3 regions of the Brevibacillus sp. MER 51 genome follow, and region 3 is predicted to be linked to each of the others. Evidence: predicted binding sites of a transcription regulator. Region 3 holds the regulator's gene; each other region holds the start of a gene.

Region 1 (7,508 bases), on a different contig from region 3:
CGCTTTCGATAACGAAAAAATCGAAGTAATCTGGGATACAGAACTAAAAGAGATCCGTGGCGAAGGCAAAGTACAAGCGGTTCTCTTGCAAAACACCAAAACAGGTGAAGAAAGAGAATATCCAGCAGATGGGGTGTTCATCTATGTAGGTATGGACCCATTGACTGCAAGCGTGCGCCCACTGGGCATCACCAACGACGCAGGCTACGTACTGACAGACGAAAAAATGAACACCAAAGTAAAAGGTATTTTTGCAGCAGGAGATGTACGCGAAAAAATGCTGCGTCAAGTCGTGACAGCTACTGGAGACGGTTCGATCGCGGCTCAATCTGCTCAGCATTATGTTGAAGAGCTAAATGAAAAGCTGAAGGAACAAAATGTCACAATCTCTTAACCTGCTTGTAACATGGGTGAAATAATTCAAGAGTAATCTATAGACAATGAATTGACCCCCTTATCTATATAAACAATTGTTGCGTGGCTGGCATTCAGTCACGCATTTTTTTTCTAAATTTGCTTGTACTCCTGTAGAAGACGTCATTGGAAAAACAGGGGAAGCGTTTCAAAAAGGTGCGAATAAGGTCGACAATATGGTATGCTATTGTCAGAATCGTAGGAGGCGAGTTGCGTGACGGAATTGGGAAACGACAAGGCCATGAATCTCCTGATTATTACCGGAATGTCAGGTGCGGGAAAGACAGTTGCTGTACAAAGCTTGGAGGACCTAGGCTTTTTTTGTGTAGACAACCTACCCCCTGTACTGATTCCCAAATTTGCTGAGTTGGTTAAACAGTCTGGTGGGAGTATTGAGCGAGTCGCATTGGTGATTGACTTGCGAGGGCGTGAGTTTTTTGAAAATCTAGCCGTAACCATGGAAAGCCTCAATCAAATGAATGGATTATCTTACCATATCCTTTATCTGGATGCGAACGATCAGACATTGGTTTCTCGCTATAAGGAAACACGCCGCAGACATCCGCTTTCTCCGAACGGTTCGCCTTTGGAAGGAATCCACGCCGAGCGCCGTTTGTTGGAGGAAATGAAGGGCTGGGCGCATCAGATTATCGATACGAGTCAAATGAAGCCAGTTCAGCTTCGAGAAAAAATCATCAACCAATACGGTCAACAAGGATCACCACTTACGATTAATGTATTATCGTTTGGTTTCAAATACGGCGCACCGATAGACGCTGACTTGATGTTCGATGTCCGTTTTTTGCCCAACCCGCATTATGTGGAGGAATTGCGTCCGAAAACAGGATGTGATCCAGACGTGGCAGAGTATGTGATGAAGCACAAGGACACAAAAGAATTCTTAGAAAAGCTTACGGACTTTTTGGGGTACACCCTGCCGCATTACCAGCGGGAAGGAAAAAGTCAACTTGTGATAGGAATCGGATGTACCGGTGGCAAGCATCGCTCGGTCGCCATTGCAGAACATTTGGGAGAAACCTTTGGCAAAGATTTTTCTGTCCGTGTCAGTCATCGAGACATGGAAAAGAACAAATGAGCATAAGATGGCAGGAAAGACTGAAGCGTATATAAAAAGCCACCTGTGGTATATGTATTAGAAATAATGAGGTGACATATGCCTACTAAGGGAGTCGGGAGGCTACAGTCAAGGCCATTACGAGTAGTCGTTATTGGGGGAGGAACGGGTCTGTCCGTCCTTCTACGCGGTTTGAAGCACGAGCCGGTGCATATCACAGCGATTGTTACGGTAGCAGACGATGGGGGAAGCTCTGGACGTTTGCGAGAAGAAATGGATATGCTTCCACCTGGCGACATTCGAAACGTCTTGACTGCTCTGGCCGATACAGAGCCGTTGATGGAAAAAGTCATGCAATATCGTTTTTCCACAGGCACGGGATTAGCAGGGCATAATTTGGGAAATCTATTACTTGCAGCGATGAACGAAATCACTGGAGATTTTGTCACCGCAGTCAAAACATTAAGCGGAGTTTTGGCAGTGCGTGGAGATGTATTGCCAGCTTCCACGCAATCGATTCAGTTGAAAGCGGAAATGACAGATGGATCTCTCGTAATCGGAGAATCCCAAATACCGTTGACTGGCAAAGAAATCAAGCGGGTGTTTCTTGATCCAGAGGACGCTGTTCCTCTGAGTGAAGCCCTGATGGCGATTGCCGACGCGGATGCCATTTTGATTGGGCCTGGCAGCTTGTACACGAGCATCCTGCCCAATTTATTAGTACGCGGGCTATTTGAAGCGATTACACACGCACAAGCCCCGAAAATCTACATTTGTAACGTCATGACACAACCGGGGGAGACAGACGGTTTTTCTGCATCCAAGCACGTGAATGTCATGTATGAACATGTAGATAGACCATTTCTGGATACGATCATTGTCAATTCAGCCGAGCTGCCTGCCCATGTATTGGACAAATACGCGGAAAAAGGAGCAGCTCCCGTCCGATGTGACCTAAAAAGATTGCGCCAACTCGGTCTCCACGTGGTGGCGAAGCCGTTAGTCACATTTGAGGATGGATACCTACGTCATGATGCACATGCTGTCAGCAAGCAGGTTGTGTCACTCGTCAAACGAAGACGGAAGGTGCTGAAGATAGAGAAGGAGTAGTGAAGTCGATGTCATTCGCCGCGCATACCAAAAAAGAACTTACCATGACGGAGGGTGCCGATTGCTGCAGCAAGGCAGAGCTCTCAGCCTTGATTCGAATGAATGGAAGTCTGCAGTTTGGAGCCGGACGACTGGTGCTGGATGTGACGACAGAGAACGCGGCGATTGCCCGACGCATTTACACGTTGATCAAGAGGTTGTTTCAGATACACGCTGAATTGCTGGTTCGCAAAAAAATGCGTTTGAAAAAGAACAACGTCTACATTGTGCGTATTCCGAATAAGGCCAATGAGATCTTGCAAAACTTGGGCATCATGGATGAAAGCCTGTCGTTTATCCCGGGAATCGCTCCTGAGATCGTGAAGAAGTCCTGCTGCCGCGCTGCTTATTTGCGGGGGGCTTTTTTGGCGGGGGGATCTGTGAATCATCCAGAGGCATCCAGCTATCATCTGGAGATTTTCACTTCCTATCAGGATTTTTGCGAAGCGTTGACCAAAATCGCCAATCGATATAAACTAAATGCCAAGTGCATCGAGCGGAAAAAAGGGTATGTTCTCTATATTAAAGAAGGCGAAAAGATTACAGAGTTTTTGAGCTTGATAGGGGCTCATCAGGCGCTTCTGTATTTCGAGGACGTCCGAATCGTAAAGGACATGCGGAACTCCGTAAACCGTTTACACAATTGTGAAATCGCCAACATAAACAAAACAGTGAATGCAGCTACCAGACAAATGGAGAATATCCAGCTCATCGATCAAGAGATGGGATTGGAGAATTTGCCAAAACGTCTGCGCGAGGTCGCGGAGCTTCGAGTGGCTCATCCTGACATCAATTTGAAAGAATTGGGCGAGATGGTGCCAAGCGGAGTAGTAAGCAAATCGGGCATTAACCACCGCTTGCGAAAAATTAACGAAATCGCTGACAAAATACGAGAAAAACAAAATATTTCGATGTAGATGCATGTTATACTAAAGGATAATAGTCTACAAGTAAGGAGGTCCATTCATGGTTCAACAGCAGGTCGTGGTTCAGTTAAAGACCGGTTTGCAAGCTCGTCCAGCAGCCTTTTTCGTACAGGAGGCTAACCGTTTTGCATCGGAAGTATTCGTAGAAAAAGGCAACAAGAAGGTCAATGCGAAAAGCATCATGGGTATCATGAGCCTCGCAATCAGCTCTGGAACGGAAATTACTATTTTGGCAGAAGGGCCGGATGCCTCCCAGGCAGTCACCAGCCTTACGAATCTGGTAAGCAAGGAAGAATAGAGTCACGAGAGACACTTTTCCCGTAAAGGGAGGTGTCTTTTTTTGTTGGTCGTCTTGATGAAAATGTATCAATTTACTTCGGGCAGGGCATTTCTAACCATGTAGATTGCATGAAGGAGGAAATGAGACATGAGTAACCGTGATAAGTGTTACGAAGGCCGCGATTGTTATGACATGGACATTGATCGAATGGTGAACGAGGGACTGGGGGGCGGAGTTGTTTCCGACCAAAATGGCCTGATTGAAGAAACGACTGTAGACACGATGACAGGTGATACTTCAGCCAAGCAAGCTCTTGACGATGATCAATAGAGGGAGTCAGTCACATATGAATGTAACGAGAGCACAAGCCATCATGAAATCCGACGACCACATCAAGGTAGAGTACGAAGGACAAGCCGTTTGGATCGATGCTGTAGACGAAAAAACGTCAACAGCACGTGTGCATGAGGAAAAAAATCCAGGACATAGCCGAACAGTCTATGTCAGTCAGTTAATGGAAGTATCACAATGATCCATGAAAAAAGCCGAGCAAACCAAGGGGAAGCCTCTTGGGGTTTGCTCGGCATACAAAAAACACTCGGCCTGAAATCCAGGCACGAGTGCTTCTTTTTTTACTACCTATCTCTTATTTTTTCGAAGACGGTTCGGAAGTGATGACCTTGTCAATCAATCCATACTCTACTGCTTCAGCGGCAGAGAGGAAGTTGTCACGATCGGTATCCTTTTGGATGCGCTCCAAAGGCTGTCCTGTGCGTTCAGCCAAGATGGTGTTCAGGTGATCACGCATCTTCAAAATACGTTTTGCGGCAATCTCAATGTCGCTCGCTTGTCCTTGTGCACCACCCAATGGTTGGTGGATCATGACTTCACTGTTTGGCAGAGCAAAACGCTTGCCTTTTGCCCCAGCAGCCAGCAGGAATGCTCCCATGGAAGCAGCCATTCCGATACAAATGGTGGATACATCAGGCTTGATGAAGTGCATAGTATCGTAAATTGCCATACCAGCAGTAATAGAACCGCCTGGGCTGTTTATGTACAAGTGAATGTCTTTCTCCGGATCTTCCGCCTGAAGGAACAACAACTGTGCCACAACGATATTGGCTACGGTGTCGTTGATTGGGGTTCCCAGAAAGATGATGCGGTCTTTGAGCAGGCGGGAATAAATGTCGTAAGCACGTTCCCCGCGGTTCGTCTGTTCAATGACGGTTGGAATTAAATTCATATGCATCTAGTCTTCCTCCTCTCTTTGTAACAATATCATACACAAAAGGTCAATGAAGGTCAAACACATAAGTGCGCTCCCTCACTACCATGTTTGCCAATTTCCCTCTGTCTAAACCTACTCGAAAAAGAAAACATTCATTCCTTGGAATTCTCATCGGCCTCGGTTAAATCGACGGCGAGTTTCAGCGTGGCTTTCATCTTTTTCCCCTTGATGATCGTATATTCATCGACTTGTTTGGCTTGCAGCTGATTGATGGCTTCCGCCAGCTCCTGTTGATCTTTGTATGGTTCAATGGTCAATAAGCATTCTTCGTCACTGGCCTCTTGATAGATGAGAAAAAAACGTTCCCCTGCCATGGCAAGCCTCACTTTCGAAAGTTATCCACAATGTTATGCACAGGTTGTGCACAAAAACATTTGTTCGTGGGATATTTATTTTTTTCCTAGTCTTGTCATGTTTGGCGAGAGAATTACATAGGAAATGTATGGGATAAAAAAGAAGGAAAAAGTTGATTCGTGTCGAACCTTACAAAATTGGAATTCATTTCATGATATTTGAGGGGTGTTTATTATGCTTCGCAAGTTTTCGACAATGATGCTGACAGCGGCTCTTCTAACAGGAAGTGTAGCGGCAACGGCTGCTTTCGCCCAAACTGCTCCTGCTCCTGTACAGCAACAAAAAATCAAAGTTCAGCTAAACGGCAAGGAGTTCCCATTCCCACAAGAAATCGTTACTGAAAATGGTGTTGCGTATGTAAATGCGAGCACATTGGCGATTGCTTTGGGTGGTAGTGCAGCATGGGATAGCACGACAAAATCTCTGTTGGTTGCCAAAGACAACAAGTACGCTCTGCGTATGTACGAAAACCAAAACTTTGCTTATAAAAACGGCAAAGAAACCAGTGTAGCAAATCCGCCACGTCCAGTGACCGGAGCAGTGCTCGTGCCTCTCGTATTCATTGCCCAAGAATTGGGTGCAAAAGTAGAATACGATGCAAAAACGCTCACTTACAAGCTGAGCATTCCAATTAATTCCTAATAATCAATGGGATACTTCCCATCAAGATAGCCACTTCTATGCGTAGAAGTGGCTATTTTCCTCAATAATACGCGTATACGCCTCTATTAGCAGACAGCGATAGAGGTTTTTTTGATTGATTCTTCTTTTAATCATTTCTATTGCAAATTTTCTAAAATATCCTACAATAAGATTGTGATTCATAGTTTGCTCATAAATAAAGAGGGGGATGTTTTGCAATGAAAAAACAGAAATCATTGTCGATACTGGCTGCAACATTTGCTCTGAGCACATTGCTCGCGGGCTGCGGCGGAGGTGCGGGGACTGGTGGACAAAGCGCGACACCACAGCCAAGCAATAATAGCGGAGGAAGCACGGGCGGTGCAAGTGGCGCTACTGAGAAGCTCGTCGTTGCTGTAGTTGGTCCGATGTCTGGGCAGTACTCCGATTACGGAAGCACAGCAAAAGCTGGTGCTGAATATGCATTGAAAGAAAAGGCAGAGGCATTCAAAGCACTTGGCTTTGACGTTCAATTGTCTGCGCAAGACGACCAAGCTGACCCAAAACAAGGGGTAGCAGTCGCACAAATGTTGATTTCCAATCCTGATGTAATCGGAGTAGTTGGCCATGCTACAACAGGTGCTTCCATCACAGCAGCAGCGCAATACGAGCAAGAGAAGCTCGTGATGGTATCTCCTTCGGCAACGGGATCAGATTTGACTGAGCAAGGCAAGAAGATCGTACACCGCATTTGTGCGCGTGATGATCAACAAGGCTCCAAGGCTGCTATTTTTGCCAAAAATCAGTTGAATGTAAAAACGGCATTCGTTATGCATGACAAGGCTGCTTATGGACAAGGTCTTGCGGAAGAAGTGAAAAAGCAATTTGAAAAAGACGGCGTACAAGTTCTCGGCTATGAAGGGGTAACAGCAGGCGAGAAGGATTATAGTGCGATTATCACCCAAATCCTCGCGAAAAACCCAGAGATGATTTACTTCGGTGGATACTACTCTGATGCAGGAATCATCGTGAAGCAAGCACGTGAAAAAGGATTCAAAGGTGTCTTCATGGGTGGCGATGGCTATGACTCCGCTGACATGGTGAAAATTGCTGGTGCGGAAAATGCCAATAATGTAGTCTTTACTTCTACTGTTGGCGATATTGGTGCTACCGAAGACGGCAAGAAATGGATTACAGACTTCGAGAGCGCGACTGGCAACAAAGTAGGGATCTTCACTTCGTTTGGTTATGATTCCATGGGTGTTATGCTGAACGGTTTGGAAGAAGCGATCAAAGCAAACGGCGGCAAAAAGCCAACTCGTGAACAAGTGCTGGAAGCTGTTCACAAAACCAAAGATTACAAAGGCAAATTCGTTAACGTAACATTCAATGAAAAAGGCG
Region 2 (7,508 bases), on a different contig from region 3:
CCCACCCAGCCCCAAAAACGAGACAAAAAAGATCATACACAACCATTTTTTGTGGAGCTCGTTTCAGGCTGGGCAAGGCCTCAGGCTCTTTGCAAGCAGAAGCTTTTTTCCATTGTAGCGCAAACACAATCCGATGTCTAATCCGCGAGCATACCCGACTGTTACAGGGATAGCGGAGAGGAAGCGAGATCCTCTGCTGGGATTTGCAAAGTAAATCCCGTCGCCTCTGCTTCTTGTATAGCAGCTTGCGGTACAGCTAGCTCAATTACTTCAGAGACGGTAGACACCGGAATGACTTCGATCCCTTTCATGTCGGCAAAAATACTTTGCCAGTTTTCCTGGGGAATGAGGACTCGGGTCGCTCCCGCCTGTTTAGCAGCCTCCACCTTTGCGACTACACCCCCAACTGGCTTTACCTTCCCATGAATACTCACTTCACCAGTCATAGCCAGTAAATTATCAACAGGCTGATTCACAATCGCCGAGTAGATCGCAGTGGCAATGGTAATGCCCGCAGAAGGCCCATCCACAGGGATGCCTCCCGGAAAATTGATATGCAGATCATAATCATACGGACGGACGCCCATTCTGTTCAATACAGTCAAAACGTTTTCGATCGAGCCTTTTGCCATCGACTTCCGGCGAATCGTCCGGTTGCGGCTGCCCATTTCCTCTTCCTCTGCCATTCCTGTCATCGCCATTCGACCTTGACCCGGAATAGCTGTAGGTGAAGCAGTCACTTCCAGCTCCATCACACTACCCATGTTCGGACCGTACACAGCAAGACCGTTGACCAATCCGACCTGCGGTGCATCATGCACCTGCTTTTCGGGGCGAGGCGATTTTTGACTGCTGTGCATCACCCATTCCACATCGGCAGCCTGGATGTCCTGGCGTTCTTCCGTTAAGGCAATGCCCGCAGCGATTTGCAATGTATTGATCGCTTCACGTCCATTGGTCGCGTATCGCTCGATCACGGAAACAGCGCTGTCTTCTATATTCATATTCATTTTAGGAACAGCTGTACGCACGATACTCCCAATTTCCCCAGCCTTCAATGGGCGGAAAAAGATTTCCAGGCAACGGGAACGAAGCGCAGCAGGCAGTTCTTCTGGCAACCTCGTCGTCGCTCCAACCAGACGGAAGTCGGCGGGCAAACCGTATTTGAAAACGTCATGAATATGCGAAGGAATTTGGTTATTTTCCTCGCTGTAGTAAGCACTCTCCAGCATGACTTTGCGGTCTTCAAGAACCTTTAGTAACTTATTCATTTGAATAGGATGAAGTTCCCCTATTTCATCAAGAAAAAGCATACCACCGTGCGCTTTCGTCACTGCACCTGGCTTTGGTTGCGGAATCCCCGCCTGCCCAAGCGAGCCTGCCCCTTGATAGATCGGATCATGTACAGAGCCGATTAACGGATCAGCAATCCCGCGCTCATCAAAACGAGCAATCGTCGCATCGATTTCAATAAACTTGGCATCAGAAGAAAACGGCGATAGCTGATTTTTCTTCGCTTCTTCCAGCACGACCCTAGCCGCTGCGGTCTTGCCTACACCAGGTGGTCCATAAATAATGACATGCTGCGGGTTGGGACCACACAAGGCGGCACGCAACGCACGAAGCCCATCTTCTTGTCCTACAATTTCTTCCAAAGTCGCTGGTCTTGTTCTCTCTGACAGAGGTTCTGTCAACGCAACCATTCTCATTTTACGAATGGAATCCAGATCCTTACGCGATTCCTTTTCGGTTGAGGTTTTCGTGTTTCTCTGCGCTCGCAGCAAGTTCCAAAAGTAGGTGCCGATCACGATACCAACAACCACTTCAATGACAGCAATGACCAATGTCGTATAGTCCATATGCAGTCCCTCCCATGCGTCTTCGCTTGCGGTCAACTTTTGTCCCCCAAGAGAGAGGAACACGTTCATGACCGTTTTGTGCATATGCAAAGCTTCTCTTGAACGATATCAAGTAGTATTGCCCCGCAAGCGTAGACGTAAACCAACAACTAAAAAACCACCTCGCTTATCGCGAGATGGTTCGTGTAGACGATGCTTATGCTGTTTCTTCGTGCAATTCCTGTCCTTCTTTGGTCAACAGTTGCGGCTTCACTTTGTCGCGTACCGTTTCTTCGGTAATGACGCACTTGTTGACGTCTTCTCTGGAAGGAAGCTCATACATCATATCGAGCATGATTTGTTCGATAATCGCACGCAGTCCGCGCGCACCAGTGTTGCGCTTAATCGCTTCTTTGGCGATCTGCATGAGCGCACCGTTATCGAACTCCAGCTCAACACCGTCGAGACTCAGCAGTTTTTGGTACTGTTTCACCAAAGAGTTTTTCGGCTCTGTCAGGATACGCACGAGCGTCTCCTCATCCAGCGGCTCCAAGGTAGCCAGCACTGGCAAACGACCAACGAACTCCGGAATCAGACCAAATTTCAGCAGGTCTTCCGGCAAAATGTATTTCAGGTATTCTCCGGCTTTCAGATCGCCTTTTACGCCATCGCCGAAGTCTGCACCGAAACCGATGACTTTTTTACCCAAACGACGCTTGATAATCTGCTCAACGCCATCAAATGCACCGCCGCAGATGAACAAAATGTTCGACGTGTCGATTTGAATGAACTCTTGGTGAGGATGCTTGCGTCCACCTTGTGGTGGAACACTCGCAACGGTCCCCTCCAAAATTTTCAAAAGCGCTTGCTGAACGCCTTCACCAGACACATCACGCGTGATGGATGGGTTTTCCGATTTGCGGGCTACCTTATCAATCTCGTCGATGTAAATGATTCCTTTTTCAGCCTTCTCCACATCATAGTCGGCAGCCTGAATGAGCTTGAGCAAGATGTTTTCAACGTCTTCGCCCACATAGCCTGCTTCTGTCAGAGAAGTTGCGTCCGCAATCGCGAAAGGCACATTCAGAATGCGCGCCAACGTTTGCGCGAGCAGCGTTTTCCCGCTACCAGTCGGCCCGATCAGCATGATGTTGGATTTTTGCAGCTCCACATCCTCGATCTTTGCCCCGGAATTAATTCGTTTGTAGTGGTTGTACACCGCTACAGACAAGGACTTCTTCGCCATATCTTGACCGATGACATAGTCGTCCAAGATTTTGCGAATTTCCACTGGCTTTGGAATTTCCTTCATATCGATTTCTTCTTCAGTGCCCAGTTCTTCCTGTACAATTTCATTGCACAGTTCGATACATTCGTCACAAATGTAAACACCAGGACCAGCTACCAGCTTGCGCACCTGTTCCTGGGACTTGCCGCAGAAGGAACACTTCAGTTGGCCTTTGTCGTCGTTAAACTTAAACATGCGCTTCACCTCACAACGGGTCAGTTTTTGCGTTCGATAATAGAGTCAATCAATCCGTAGGCCTTTGCTTCTTCTGCGCTCATGAAATTATCGCGGTCTGTATCTTGCTCTACGCGTTCATAAGGCTGACCTGTCCGCTCAGACAAAATCTCATTCAGCTGGCGCTTCGTTTTCATAATCCATTCCGCATGAATACGGATGTCTTCTGCTTGCCCACGCACACCGCCGAGCGGTTGGTGAATCATGACTTCGGCATTTGGCAGAGCGAAGCGCTTGCCTTTTGCACCAGCAGCCAACAGGAACGCACCCATGCTGGCAGCCATGCCCACACAAATCGTGGACACATCCGGTTTGATGTACTGCATGGTGTCATAGATGGCCATTCCGGCTGTAACAGAACCACCTGGAGAGTTTATGTATAGCGATATGTCTTTGTCCGGATCTTCTGCTTGCAAGAAAAGCAGTTGAGCAACAACCAGATTGGCGATTTCATCATCAATCTCGGTGCCCAAGAGAATAATCCGGTCTTTCAGGAGGCGCGAGTAAATATCGTAGGAGCGCTCTCCCCTGCTTGTTTGCTCGATGACCATTGGGATTAGCATTATGTATTTTCCTCCTTTGCCGAAAAAAGTCAATGGTGGAAAAACAAGGCACGATACACTCGTGCCTTGTGGTCTTGACAGCCAGCGCTCAGGGTTAGCCTGCCCACTGACCAATCATGCGTTCTTCTAAGCTTATGCTGTTACTTTGCTTTCTGCAACCAGCAAATCTACTGTTTTGCGAGTTTGCACATCGCGGTATAGAGCAGCCATGCCATCTTGTGCGGAGAAGATTTTGCGCAGCTCATCTGCTGGGCGGCCGTATACGCCAGCCAGTTTATCCAGCTCTGCGTTTACGTCTTCTTCTGTTGCTTCGATGTTTTCTGCTTTGCCGATTGCTTCCAAAGTCAAGGAAGTACGAACGCGGGATGTTGCGTCTGCACGCAATTGATCACGCAGTTGGCTCTCATCCATTCCGGAGAACTGGTAGTACAGTTCCAGCGTCATGCCTTGGTATTGCAGACGTTGACCAAATTCATTTACCATTTGATCCAATTCATGCTCAACCATTACTGCTGGCAAATCGATCTCAGCGTTTTCAGCTGCTTTCAGAACGAGCTGCTCACGAACATATTGATCTTTTTCTTGCGCAGTTTTTTCTTCGAGTTTTTTCTTGGTGTCTGCTTTCAGCTCTTCCAGCGTGTCGAACTCGCTCACGTCTTTGGCAAACTCATCATCCAAAGCAGGCAGGTTTTTGCGCTTCAGGCTGTTCAGCTTCACTTGGAATACCGCTTCTTTACCAGCGAGGTTAGGAGAGTGGTACTCTTCAGGGAAAGTTACGGTAATTTCTTTTTCTTCGCCGATGTTCAGGCCAACCAGTTGCTCTTCGAACCCTGCGATGAAAGTACCGGAACCCAGTTCCAGAGAATAATCTTCCGCTTTACCGCCTTCAAAAGCTACTCCGTCTTGGAAGCCTTCGAAATCGATTACAGCGATATCGCCTGTTTGTGCGGCACCCTCTTCTACTGCTACGAGCTCAGCATGACGCTCTTGCATGCGCTTCAGTTCAGCGTCAACGCTCTCTTCGGTTACAGAGAAGTCTTTATCTTCGATGGACAGACCTTTGTAGTCGCCCAGCTTCACTTCAGGCTTCACAGTTACAGTCGCTTTGAAGATCAGGTTTTTCCCTTGTTCCATTTGCGTTACGTCTACTTCTGGACGATCTACTGGCTCGATACCAGCTTCACGAACAGCTTGTCCGTATGCAGTTGGAAGCAGAATGTCAAGAGCGTCTTGGTACAAAGATTCTACACCAAAACGGGATTCGAACATTTTGCGTGGTACTTTTCCTTTGCGGAATCCTGGAACTTGAACTTTTTGAACCACTTTTTTAAACGCTTGATCCAATGCTGCGTCTACTTGCGTAGCATCTACTTCAACCGTCAGGACTCCCTGGTTATTCTCTACCTTTTCCCAATTTGCTGCCACGTAAACTTCCCCTCCTAAATCGAATCAACAGAACATCGCCAGCCGCGCCATAGTATCTTCGCAGGCTCGGATGATAATATTCTAGCCATTATAACCATTCTAGTATAGCACAAATCTTTTAGTTTTCAAGAAGACCTCATTGGTCGACGAACAGAATAGTTCCCTCCCAATTGTGAAACCGGGTTGCCTACATGATCATAAAACGCCACTGATATGTAAGTTTCTGTCGGACTCGTTCCTGTCTCTTCTAAAAGAGCATATGTCGGTACATGAAAGCCGCGTGGCATTTGCAAGCTGCCCGGATTCAGAAACAAGATGTCTCTTTCCACACCACAGACAGGCACGTGGGAGTGACCGAATACGACTACGTTTGCTCCGACCTCTTCTGCACGGTAATGAAGGCGCAGAAGAGAGCCTTTCACGCCATAAAGATGCCCGTGCGTTTGCAGGATGTGAAGGTCGCGCCATTTGGTCTCTTGCTCGGTCGGCACCTCTTGTGTCGAATCGCAATTGCCTCGGACAAGCGTCATGTTGGAAAACGGCTCGCGCTTATGGTCCACACAAAAATCGCCACAATGCAAAATTTTTTCGACATGATGTCGGTTGACGACCTGGCTTACTTCCCGAACCAAGCCGTGGCTATCGCTCATGATGAGAATTCCCATCACGCCTCACTCTCCTGTTTTTTCTCTTGTCTACTTGATGATTTCAAGCAGTTGCTGCATGGCACGAGCACGATGGCTGATCTGGTTCTTTTCTTCTGGCATGAGTTCGGCCATCATTTTGTCCATCGATGGGATGTAGAATACCGGATCGTAACCGAAGCCGTTTGTCCCTTTTGGTTCACGTGCGATCACACCCTCGCAAGCGCCAGTGGCAATGATTGGCTCTTCGCCCGGAATCACCAACGCCAACGTACAACGGAAGCGAGCCGTGCGTTCCTGTGTCGAAACCTCTTCCAGCTCTTTCAACAATTTACGCCAATTCTGCTCGTCTGTTGCATCTTCCCCAGCGAAGCGTGCGGAGTAAACACCAGGGCGTCCTTCCAGCGCATCTACTTCCAGACCGGAATCATCTCCGAGAGCAGGCATGTTCAGGTATGTAGAGATTTCGATTGCTTTTTTCAGCGCGTTTCCTTCGAAGGTGTCCTTGTCTTCTACTACCTCGGGCACACCGTCAAATTCAGCGAGGCTGATTCCTTCCCAGCCTGCATCTGCGAACAGCCTGTTGAATTCTTTCACTTTTCCCTGGTTACGTGTTGCAAGAACGACTTTTTTTCGATTAGGCATGACTTTCCTCCGCTACTGATTGTGCAAAAGAGAGCGCAACATCAGCGAGCGCCTCTTTTTGGCTGTTAATCAAGTTGTCAATGCCGACTTTTGCAAGGGCAATCATTTCTTGTAGCTGTTCAGGAGAAAACGGAGCATCCTCCCCTGTTCCTTGCAGCTCGACAAACTTTCCTTTTCCCGTCATGACGACATTCATGTCGACAATCGCTGTAGAATCTTCTTTGTAGTTAAGATCGAGCACGGCTTCCTCACCGACTACCCCTACTGAGGTCGCTGCCAGGAAGTCGTTGAGCGGCAGCTGTTTCCAGGTGCCACTATCTACCAGCTTCTGCATCGCGTCTACCATTGCCACGTAAGCTCCGGTAATCGAAGCTGTCCGTGTACCACCGTCTGCCTGAATGACATCGCAATCCAACCAAATGGTGCGTTCACCCATTGCTTCGAGGCTCACAACGGAGCGCAAAGCACGTCCGATCAGACGCTGAATCTCCATGGTTCGTCCACCGACTTTTCCTTTGGACGACTCACGCGCGTTGCGGGTCGCTGTTGCTCGGGGAAGCATGGAATACTCGGCTGTGATCCAGCCCTTCCCGCCACCACGCATAAAAGGCGGTACCCGGTCTTCCAAAGTCGCCGTACAAATCACCTTTGTGTCTCCGACTTCAATCAGGCACGATCCTTCTGCGTGTTTAATGTAATTGCGCGTAATGGTTACAGGGCGCAATTGATCATGGGCACGGCCATCCACTCTCATTCCAAGTTCCTCCTAAATCGCTTTGTTACACTCCGCTCATTATACCAGACGCGGGAAACGATCTGCCACTGCACAAACGCCTCTTCCCTATTTACGTTAATTGCAAATATTCTTTTC
Region 3 (7,508 bases):
TCGTTCCGCTAAAATTCATCAATAACTTCCACGAATACTTGGAGACTGCTGATTTAATTGTCACCAAATCAGGCGGACTTACATCAGCTGAAGTAATGAGTAAACGGGTACCCATGATTGTTTACAACCCTCTGCCCGGACAGGAAGAGAGGAACAGCCACTTTTTGCTCAATAATGGATGTGCAGTGCACGCGAATCTATCCGAGCAGTTGATTTACTTTATCGATGAACTATTGCATAGCCCGTCCAAGGTGGAATATATGCGCAGAATGGGACAGAAAATCTCAAAGCCAGATGCTGCACAACGAATTACTGAGTTTATCATGGATGATATGAATATGTTGCCAGGGAAAATAGAATAGCTGCCTAGCCAGACAAAATGGAGGAACCCATGACTGTACCATTCGCGATATTATTTGATATGGATGGCACGTTACTGCAAACTGAAAAGCTGTCGACCCCCGCATTTATCCGAACGTTTGACCAGCTTCGTCAAAAAGGGCTATGGCAAGGAGAAACCCCTGACGAAAGTGAACTGATCAATGTATTGGGAATGACGATCGAGCAGATCTGGGACAAATTGCTACCGGGCGCGAGTGAGGAAGCCATTCACTCAGCAGACGCCTTCTTGCTAGACAATGAAATCCAGTTACTCAAAGAACGAGTGACTGAGCTATACCCGGATGTAAAATCAACCTTAGAAAAGCTGCATGAAAAAGGATTTGCATTGTTTGTAGCAAGCAATGGGCAGGAAGAATATATCGATGCCATTTGTCAGGAATACGAGTTAAAACCGCTGATGACCGACCTGTACTCCGCTGGCCGTTTCCGTACGCATTCCAAAAATGATCTGGTAGCAAAATTGTTGTCTGATTATAAAATCGGGCAAGCCGTCATGGTAGGAGATCGTCACTCCGATGTGGAAGCAGGCAAAACAAACGGTTTATTTACCATTGGATGCGACTTTGGCTTTGCCAAACCAGGCGAGCTTGATGGGGCAGATATCATCATTACCAGCTTCTCACAGCTACTAAATCATTTGCCAGCAATCGACACCAATACACAAAAACAGGCATAAACCATTCCTCAGGGAGTGGTTTTTTTGTTGATCATGTCCAAGTTTCAAGCGACCCTCTTTTGCCCACACTAGAATGTGTAAGGGACACTTGCGGGCACGCACTAAACCCATTATAATTAAAGTCAAAGATAGTCAAAGTCAATAGGTACCTCATAAGAACATACACAGAGGAATAGGAGGCGATGACTTGCGTAACATCTCGGACATCATTGAACATCACTTGAAAAGCATCATTACAAACAGTCCCAATGGATCGATCGAGATTCAGCGTAGTGAGCTTGCCGACCATTTTCAATGTGTGCCGTCTCAGATCAATTACGTCATCAATACGCGCTTTACCGTTCAAAAAGGCTACATCGTAGAGAGTAAGCGCGGGGGCGGCGGGTATATTCGCATACGCAAGGTGCAGATTGTCAGCAAAGCACGCTTGCAAGAATTGCTAACAGAAGAACTGATTGGTGAGAGCATCAGTCAAAGCGTGGGAAATGCGATCGTAGAAAGACTATTTGAGGAAGGATTAGTCAACATCAGAGAAGCCACCTTGATGAAAATCGCTACCTCGAGAAACGTATTGACCTTAGAAGCTGAATTGCGGGATCGTTTGCGGGCAAATATTTTAAAGCAGATGATCGCAGCAATCTTGTTGAAGTAAAAGGAGGTATGATGATATGAACTGTGAGGAATGCGGAAAACGACCGGCGACACTTCATTTGACGAAAATCGTCAATGGCGAAAAAACCGAATACCATATTTGCGAGCAGTGTGCTCATGAAAAAGGGGACGTCTTTACCGGCTTTCACAACTTCAGCATCAACAATCTCCTGTCAGGACTTTTAAAATTTGATCCCATGCAAAAGAATGGACGCGAAACGGCAACGAATAAGCCGCTTCAATGCGAAACATGTGGACTCACATATGCTCAATTTAGTAAAAGCGGCCGATTTGGCTGTAGTGATTGCTACACCTTTTTGGGAGATCGACTGGACCCACTTTTCCGCCGGATTCATGGAAACACACAGCATAGTGGAAAAGTACCAGAGCGCACCGGTGGCAAACTGAAGATCCGTAAAGAGCTGGAGCAACTAAAGCAAGCGCTGCAAAGTCATGTCGCCAGTGAAGAGTTCGAGAAGGCAGCAGAAATGCGTGATCGAATTCGAGCATTGGAACAAAAAATGGCCCAATCGTAGCAAGGGAGGTTAGCTGGTTATGTCCCAAAAGCAGTTTATGCAAAACCCGTGGAGCAATTGGATGAAAGGAGAAGGTCCTGATTCCGACATTGTCATTAGTACACGGCTGCGTATCGCCCGTAACCTGCGCCAGCACCCCTTTCCGTTATTGGCAACGGACTCGCAGGGCGAGGAAGTCGTCAGAAAGGTAACGGAAGTAAGCGATTCGGAGGCAATGCGCAAACGGCATCAGCTCCAGGCTATCCATATGGATCAAATTAACCCGTTAGAAAAACGCGTGCTCGTAGAAAAGCATCTAATTAGCCCCCATCTGGCAGAGGAATCTCGCAAAGGTGCCGTATTACTTCGGAAAGATGAGTCTGTCAGCATTATGGTTAATGAAGAAGATCACATTCGAATACAGGTACTATTACCCGGGTTTCGTTTGAACGAGGCATGGGAAATAGGTACGAAGATAGACGACATTTTTGAGAAAAACTTGAACTACGCGTTCGATGAGACACGTGGATATCTTACAAGTTGCCCAACCAATGTGGGTACGGGAATTCGTGCATCCGTGATGCTGCACTTGCCCGCTCTGGTGATGACGCAGCAGATCAGCAGAATTTTACAGGCGATTAATCAAGTTGGTCTGGTCGTTAGAGGAATTTACGGAGAGGGCAGCGAAGCTCTAGGGAATCTTTTTCAGTTATCCAATCAGGTCACACTGGGGATGTCTGAGTCCGATATCCTTTCCAATCTCTACGGTGTAGCCAGACAGATTATTGAGCAAGAGCGTGTGGCACGTACGTACTTGCTGGAGCATACACGGGTTTCTTTGGAGGATCGGATTTTTCGGTCATTTGGCATCTTGATGTATGCTCGCACGGTAGAGTCCAAAGAAGCGGCTCAGCGCCTGTCCGATGTCCGTCTGGGGATTGATCTTGGCATCATTCCAAACGTGTCTCCGCTGGTCCTAAACGAACTGTTGGTCACGACACAGCCAGGGTTTTTACAACACCATGCTGGTCAAAAGCTCACTCCGGACCAACGCGACGAAAGAAGGGCAAGGTTGATCCGCGAGCGTCTGCGCGTAGTAGAATCGCAAGAGTAATGGTATCACGCAATTGTTAACCATATAGAGAAAAAACACGGTTATACGGAGGTGTACGATATGATGTTTGGACGTTTTACAGAACGAGCACAAAAAGTACTGGCGCTTGCCCTTGAAGAGGCGGTTCGTCTCGGGCACAAAGATATTGGGACAGAGCATGTGCTGCTGGGACTCATTCGAGAAGGCGAAGGGATTGCTGCAAAGGCACTGCAATCACTTGGGCTTGGCCTCGATAAAATCCAGAGTGAAGTGGAGTCGTTAATCGGGCGAGGAACAGAGCAGTCCGGTAGCAATTACACACCAAACTATACACCTCGCGCCAAAAAGGTCATTGAACTGTCGATGGACGAAGCTCGCAAACTGGGTCATACCTATGTGGGGACTGAACATATTCTGCTTGGCTTGATCCGTGAAGGAGAAGGCATTGCTGCAAGAATCATGAACAATTTGGGCGTTAGCCTGAACAAGGCACGTCAACAGGTGCTTCAGCTGCTTGGCAGCTCGGAAATGATGGCATCTCATCAACCGTCTGGAGGGAATCCAGCTGCGAATACGCCGACACTGGACGGCTTGGCTCGGGATCTGACTGCAATCGCTCGTGATGGCGGGCTGGACCCAGTCATCGGTCGCCAAAAAGAAATCGAGCGTGTGATCCAAGTACTTAGCAGACGCACCAAGAACAACCCTGTTTTGATTGGGGAGCCTGGCGTCGGGAAAACAGCTATCGCAGAAGGTCTTGCCCAAAAAATCGTGAACAACGAAATTCCGGAGACCCTTCGTGATAAGCGCGTCATGACCCTCGATATGGGAACTGTTGTTGCGGGAACCAAATATCGCGGTGAGTTCGAGGATCGTCTGAAAAAAATCATGGACGAAATTCGCCAAGCAGGAAACATCATCCTGTTTATTGATGAGCTGCACACCTTGATTGGTGCCGGTGGAGCAGAAGGCGCAATTGATGCCTCCAACATTTTGAAGCCTGCTCTGGCACGTGGCGAGCTACAGTGCGTAGGTGCTACTACGCTGGATGAATATCGCAAGTACATCGAAAAAGACGCAGCACTGGAGCGTCGTTTCCAACCGATTCAGGTTGATGAACCGACAGCGGAGGATGCTATTCGTATCCTGCATGGCCTACGTGATCGTTACGAAGCCCACCATCGCGTCAAAATTACCGATGAAGCAATTGAGCAGGCAGTAAAACTGTCTGACCGCTATATTACGGAACGCTTCCTGCCTGACAAGGCCATCGACTTGGTTGACGAGGCGGCCTCCAAAGTTCGCTTGCAATCCTTTACGGTTCCACCTAACCTCAAAGAGCTGGAGGGACGTCTGGAAGAGGTACGCAAGGAAAAAGACGCTGCCGTACAATCACAAGAGTTCGAGGAAGCAGCAGCACTTCGCGATCAGGAGCAAAAACTGCGTGAAGAGCTGGATAAAACGAAAAAAGACTGGAAAGAGCGCCAAGGCCAGCTGAACATGGAGGTTACGCCAGAAGACATCGCTCAAGTAGTGGCGAGCTGGACGGGTATTCCTGTGTTGAAGCTGAAGGAAGAAGAAACAGAGCGCTTGCTGAAGATGGAAGAGATTTTGCACGATCGTGTCATTGGCCAAGATGAAGCAGTCAAATCCATCTCGCGTGCGATCCGCCGTGCCCGTGCTGGCTTGAAAGACCCAAAACGCCCGATCGGCTCGTTTATCTTCCTGGGACCTACCGGTGTGGGTAAAACCGAATTGGCTCGTGCTGTGGCGGAGACGCTTTTCGGTGACGAGGATGCCATGATCCGTGTGGATATGTCTGAGTACATGGAGAAGCATTCCACCGCTCGCTTGGTAGGTGCCCCTCCTGGCTACGTAGGCTTTGACGAAGGCGGCCAGCTAACCGAAAAAGTTCGTCGCAAGCCTTACTCCGTCATTTTGCTGGACGAAATCGAGAAAGCTCACCCAGACGTATTCAACATCCTCTTGCAAGTATTGGATGATGGCCGTCTGACAGACTCCAAGGGGCGTACCGTCGATTTCCGCAACACGGTTGTCATCATGACTTCCAACGTCGGAGCCAGCATGATCAAGAAAAATACGACGCTTGGTTTTACGACCAACGATTCGGAAAGAAAGTATCAGGATATGAAGGACAAAGTCATGGATGAGCTGAAGAAGAGCTTCCGTCCTGAGTTCCTGAACCGTATCGATGAAGTCATCGTATTCCACTCTTTGGAGCAAGAGCACATCGAGCAAATCGTATCGCTCATGACAGAAGAGCTGCGTAAACGTTTGAAAGAGCAAGACATTGATTTCCAATTGACCGAAGAAGCCAAGAAAGTACTGGCAAAAGAAGGCTTTGATCCGGCTTATGGTGCACGTCCTCTGCGTCGTGCTATCCAGCGCCACATCGAGGATAATTTGTCTGAGGAATTGCTCAAGGGTACGATCAGTAAAGGCGATACCGTCAATATCGAAGCCGAAGAAGGCAAGCTGGTAGTCAAGCGCCTCGAAAAAACGAAATCGTAAGCTGTTGAAACGTAATAGAATGCCTCCTGATTCAGGAGGTATTCTTTTTTTGGGTGCGTAATTATGATAAAAGTAGAGAAAGAAATCCAAGTGAGGGTGCGATTATGTCAAAGTATAAAACGAAATACGCGTGTCAAGAATGTGGCTATGAATCGCCAAAATGGATGGGGAAATGTCCAGGATGCAGCAGCTGGAACACGTTGGTAGAGGAAGTGACGGTAAAAAATGCCCATCGTCACGAAGGGCTGAGCGGAGGCCAGCGCCAATCTGCGATTCCATTAACCCAGGTAGCCAGTGAAGAAGAGCCACGGATGGATACGACGATAGGAGAATTGAATCGTGTTCTAGGTGGAGGGCTTGTTCCGGGTTCACTCATTTTGGTGGGGGGAGATCCCGGAATCGGAAAGTCGACATTGCTTTTGCAGACATCTTTTGCCTTGGCTCATCAAGGGGCGAAGGTTCTCTATGTATCGGGAGAGGAGTCGGCAAAACAAATCAAAATTCGCGCGGATCGACTTCATATGCAAACGCCGCCGATGTTTGTATTGGCAGAAAATGATTTGGATTTGATTGAACAGCATATTAATCAAGTAGACCCGGATGTGCTGATTATTGACTCGATCCAGACCGTGTTTCACCCGACGATCCAATCGGCTGCGGGGAGCGTCGCACAAGTGCGCGAGGCTACTGCTCAATTGATGCGAATTGCAAAAGGAAAAGGGATCGGTACCTTCATTGTCGGTCACGTAACCAAGGAAGGTTCTATCGCCGGTCCGCGTATGCTTGAGCACATGGTGGATGCTGTTCTCTATTTTGAAGGGGAGCGCCATAATACGTTTCGAATTTTGCGCGCCGTCAAAAACCGTTTTGGTTCGACAAACGAAATCGGTATTTTCGAAATGAAGGATCGCGGCTTGGAGGAAGTGGCGAATCCATCTGAGATATTTTTGGCAGAGCGTCCATTTGGCGTTGCGGGTTCCACGGTCGTAGCCAGTATGGAGGGCACACGTCCCGTTTTGGTTGAGCTGCAAGCTCTCGTTGCCCCGACCAGCTTTGTAACCCCACGGAGAACGGCAACAGGGGTCGACCATCAGCGTGTGGCGATGATTATGGCAGTGTTGGAAAAGCGCATGGGCATGATGCTGCAAAATCAGGATGCATATGTAAACGTAGCAGGTGGGGTCAGACTGGATGAGCCAGCAGTTGATTTGGCGATTGCCGTAAGCATTGCAAGCAGCTTCCGTGACCACGCTACCAATCCGCATGATGTTGTTATCGGAGAAATTGGCTTGACTGGTGAGGTACGCGGTGTCTCTCGTATTGAGCAACGAGTACGAGAAGCACATAAATTGGGCTTTAAGCGTGTCATCATACCAGAGAAAAACATCCGCGGTCTGGATGCCCCAGCAGATATTCAAGTAATTGGTGTGAGCAATATTGCCGATGCGTTGAACGAGGTGATAAGGAGGTAGGAGTGGGCATGCAGGGGAACATCAAAAGAACTCCGCAAATCGGTGATGTGCTTCGTCTCGTGGCACCCGGTACACAGCTTCGTGAAGGGTTGGAAAATGTTTTACGGGCCAAAACCGGGGGTTTGATCGTTATTGGGTGCGGTCCGGAGATGAAGTCGATTGTCGAT

What was found. Region 3 encodes CtsR, which represses protease genes until heat stress. Its sites were predicted from a motif close to ATGGTCAATAAAGGTCAAACA; they were not measured.
Region 1: a site for CtsR is predicted at 5,133-5,153, ahead of clpP (ATP-dependent Clp endopeptidase proteolytic subunit ClpP). Genes of this name have one in related genera too.
Region 2: a site for CtsR is predicted at 3,949-3,969, ahead of clpP (ATP-dependent Clp endopeptidase proteolytic subunit ClpP). Genes of this name have one in related genera too.

What each region holds. Positions count from the first base shown of each region.
Region 1 is NZ_JAMAUS010000010.1:2,962-10,469, forward strand. Features, by position in the region: gene trxB (thioredoxin-disulfide reductase) at 1-394, shown strand, start outside; gene rapZ (RNase adapter RapZ) at 629-1,510, shown strand; gene M3630_RS20385 (gluconeogenesis factor YvcK family protein) at 1,589-2,599, shown strand; gene whiA (DNA-binding protein WhiA) at 2,608-3,555, shown strand; gene M3630_RS20395 (HPr family phosphocarrier protein) at 3,605-3,862, shown strand; gene M3630_RS20400 (hypothetical protein) at 3,992-4,174, shown strand; gene M3630_RS20405 (H-type small acid-soluble spore protein) at 4,191-4,376, shown strand; gene clpP (ATP-dependent Clp endopeptidase proteolytic subunit ClpP) at 4,491-5,093, opposite strand; gene M3630_RS20415 (hypothetical protein) at 5,225-5,446, opposite strand; gene M3630_RS20420 (copper amine oxidase N-terminal domain-containing protein) at 5,661-6,128, shown strand; gene M3630_RS20425 (branched-chain amino acid ABC transporter substrate-binding protein) at 6,347-7,508, shown strand, end outside.
Region 2 is NZ_JAMAUS010000002.1:321,543-329,050, forward strand. Features, by position in the region: gene lonB (ATP-dependent protease LonB) at 162-1,859, opposite strand; gene clpX (ATP-dependent protease ATP-binding subunit ClpX) at 2,056-3,321, opposite strand; gene clpP (ATP-dependent Clp endopeptidase proteolytic subunit ClpP) at 3,342-3,923, opposite strand; gene tig (trigger factor) at 4,056-5,348, opposite strand; gene M3630_RS05960 (metallophosphoesterase family protein) at 5,474-6,013, opposite strand; gene M3630_RS05965 (XTP/dITP diphosphatase) at 6,044-6,637, opposite strand; gene rph (ribonuclease PH) at 6,630-7,391, opposite strand.
Region 3 is NZ_JAMAUS010000023.1:1,097-8,604, forward strand. Features, by position in the region: gene M3630_RS28035 (MGDG synthase family glycosyltransferase) at 1-362, shown strand, start outside; gene M3630_RS28040 (HAD hydrolase-like protein) at 392-1,078, shown strand; gene M3630_RS28045 (CtsR family transcriptional regulator) at 1,266-1,730, shown strand; gene mcsA (protein-arginine kinase activator protein McsA) at 1,747-2,265, shown strand; gene mcsB (protein-arginine kinase McsB) at 2,285-3,358, shown strand; gene M3630_RS28060 (ATP-dependent Clp protease ATP-binding subunit) at 3,419-5,869, shown strand; gene radA (DNA repair protein RadA) at 5,974-7,341, shown strand; gene disA (DNA integrity scanning diadenylate cyclase DisA) at 7,350-7,508, shown strand, end outside.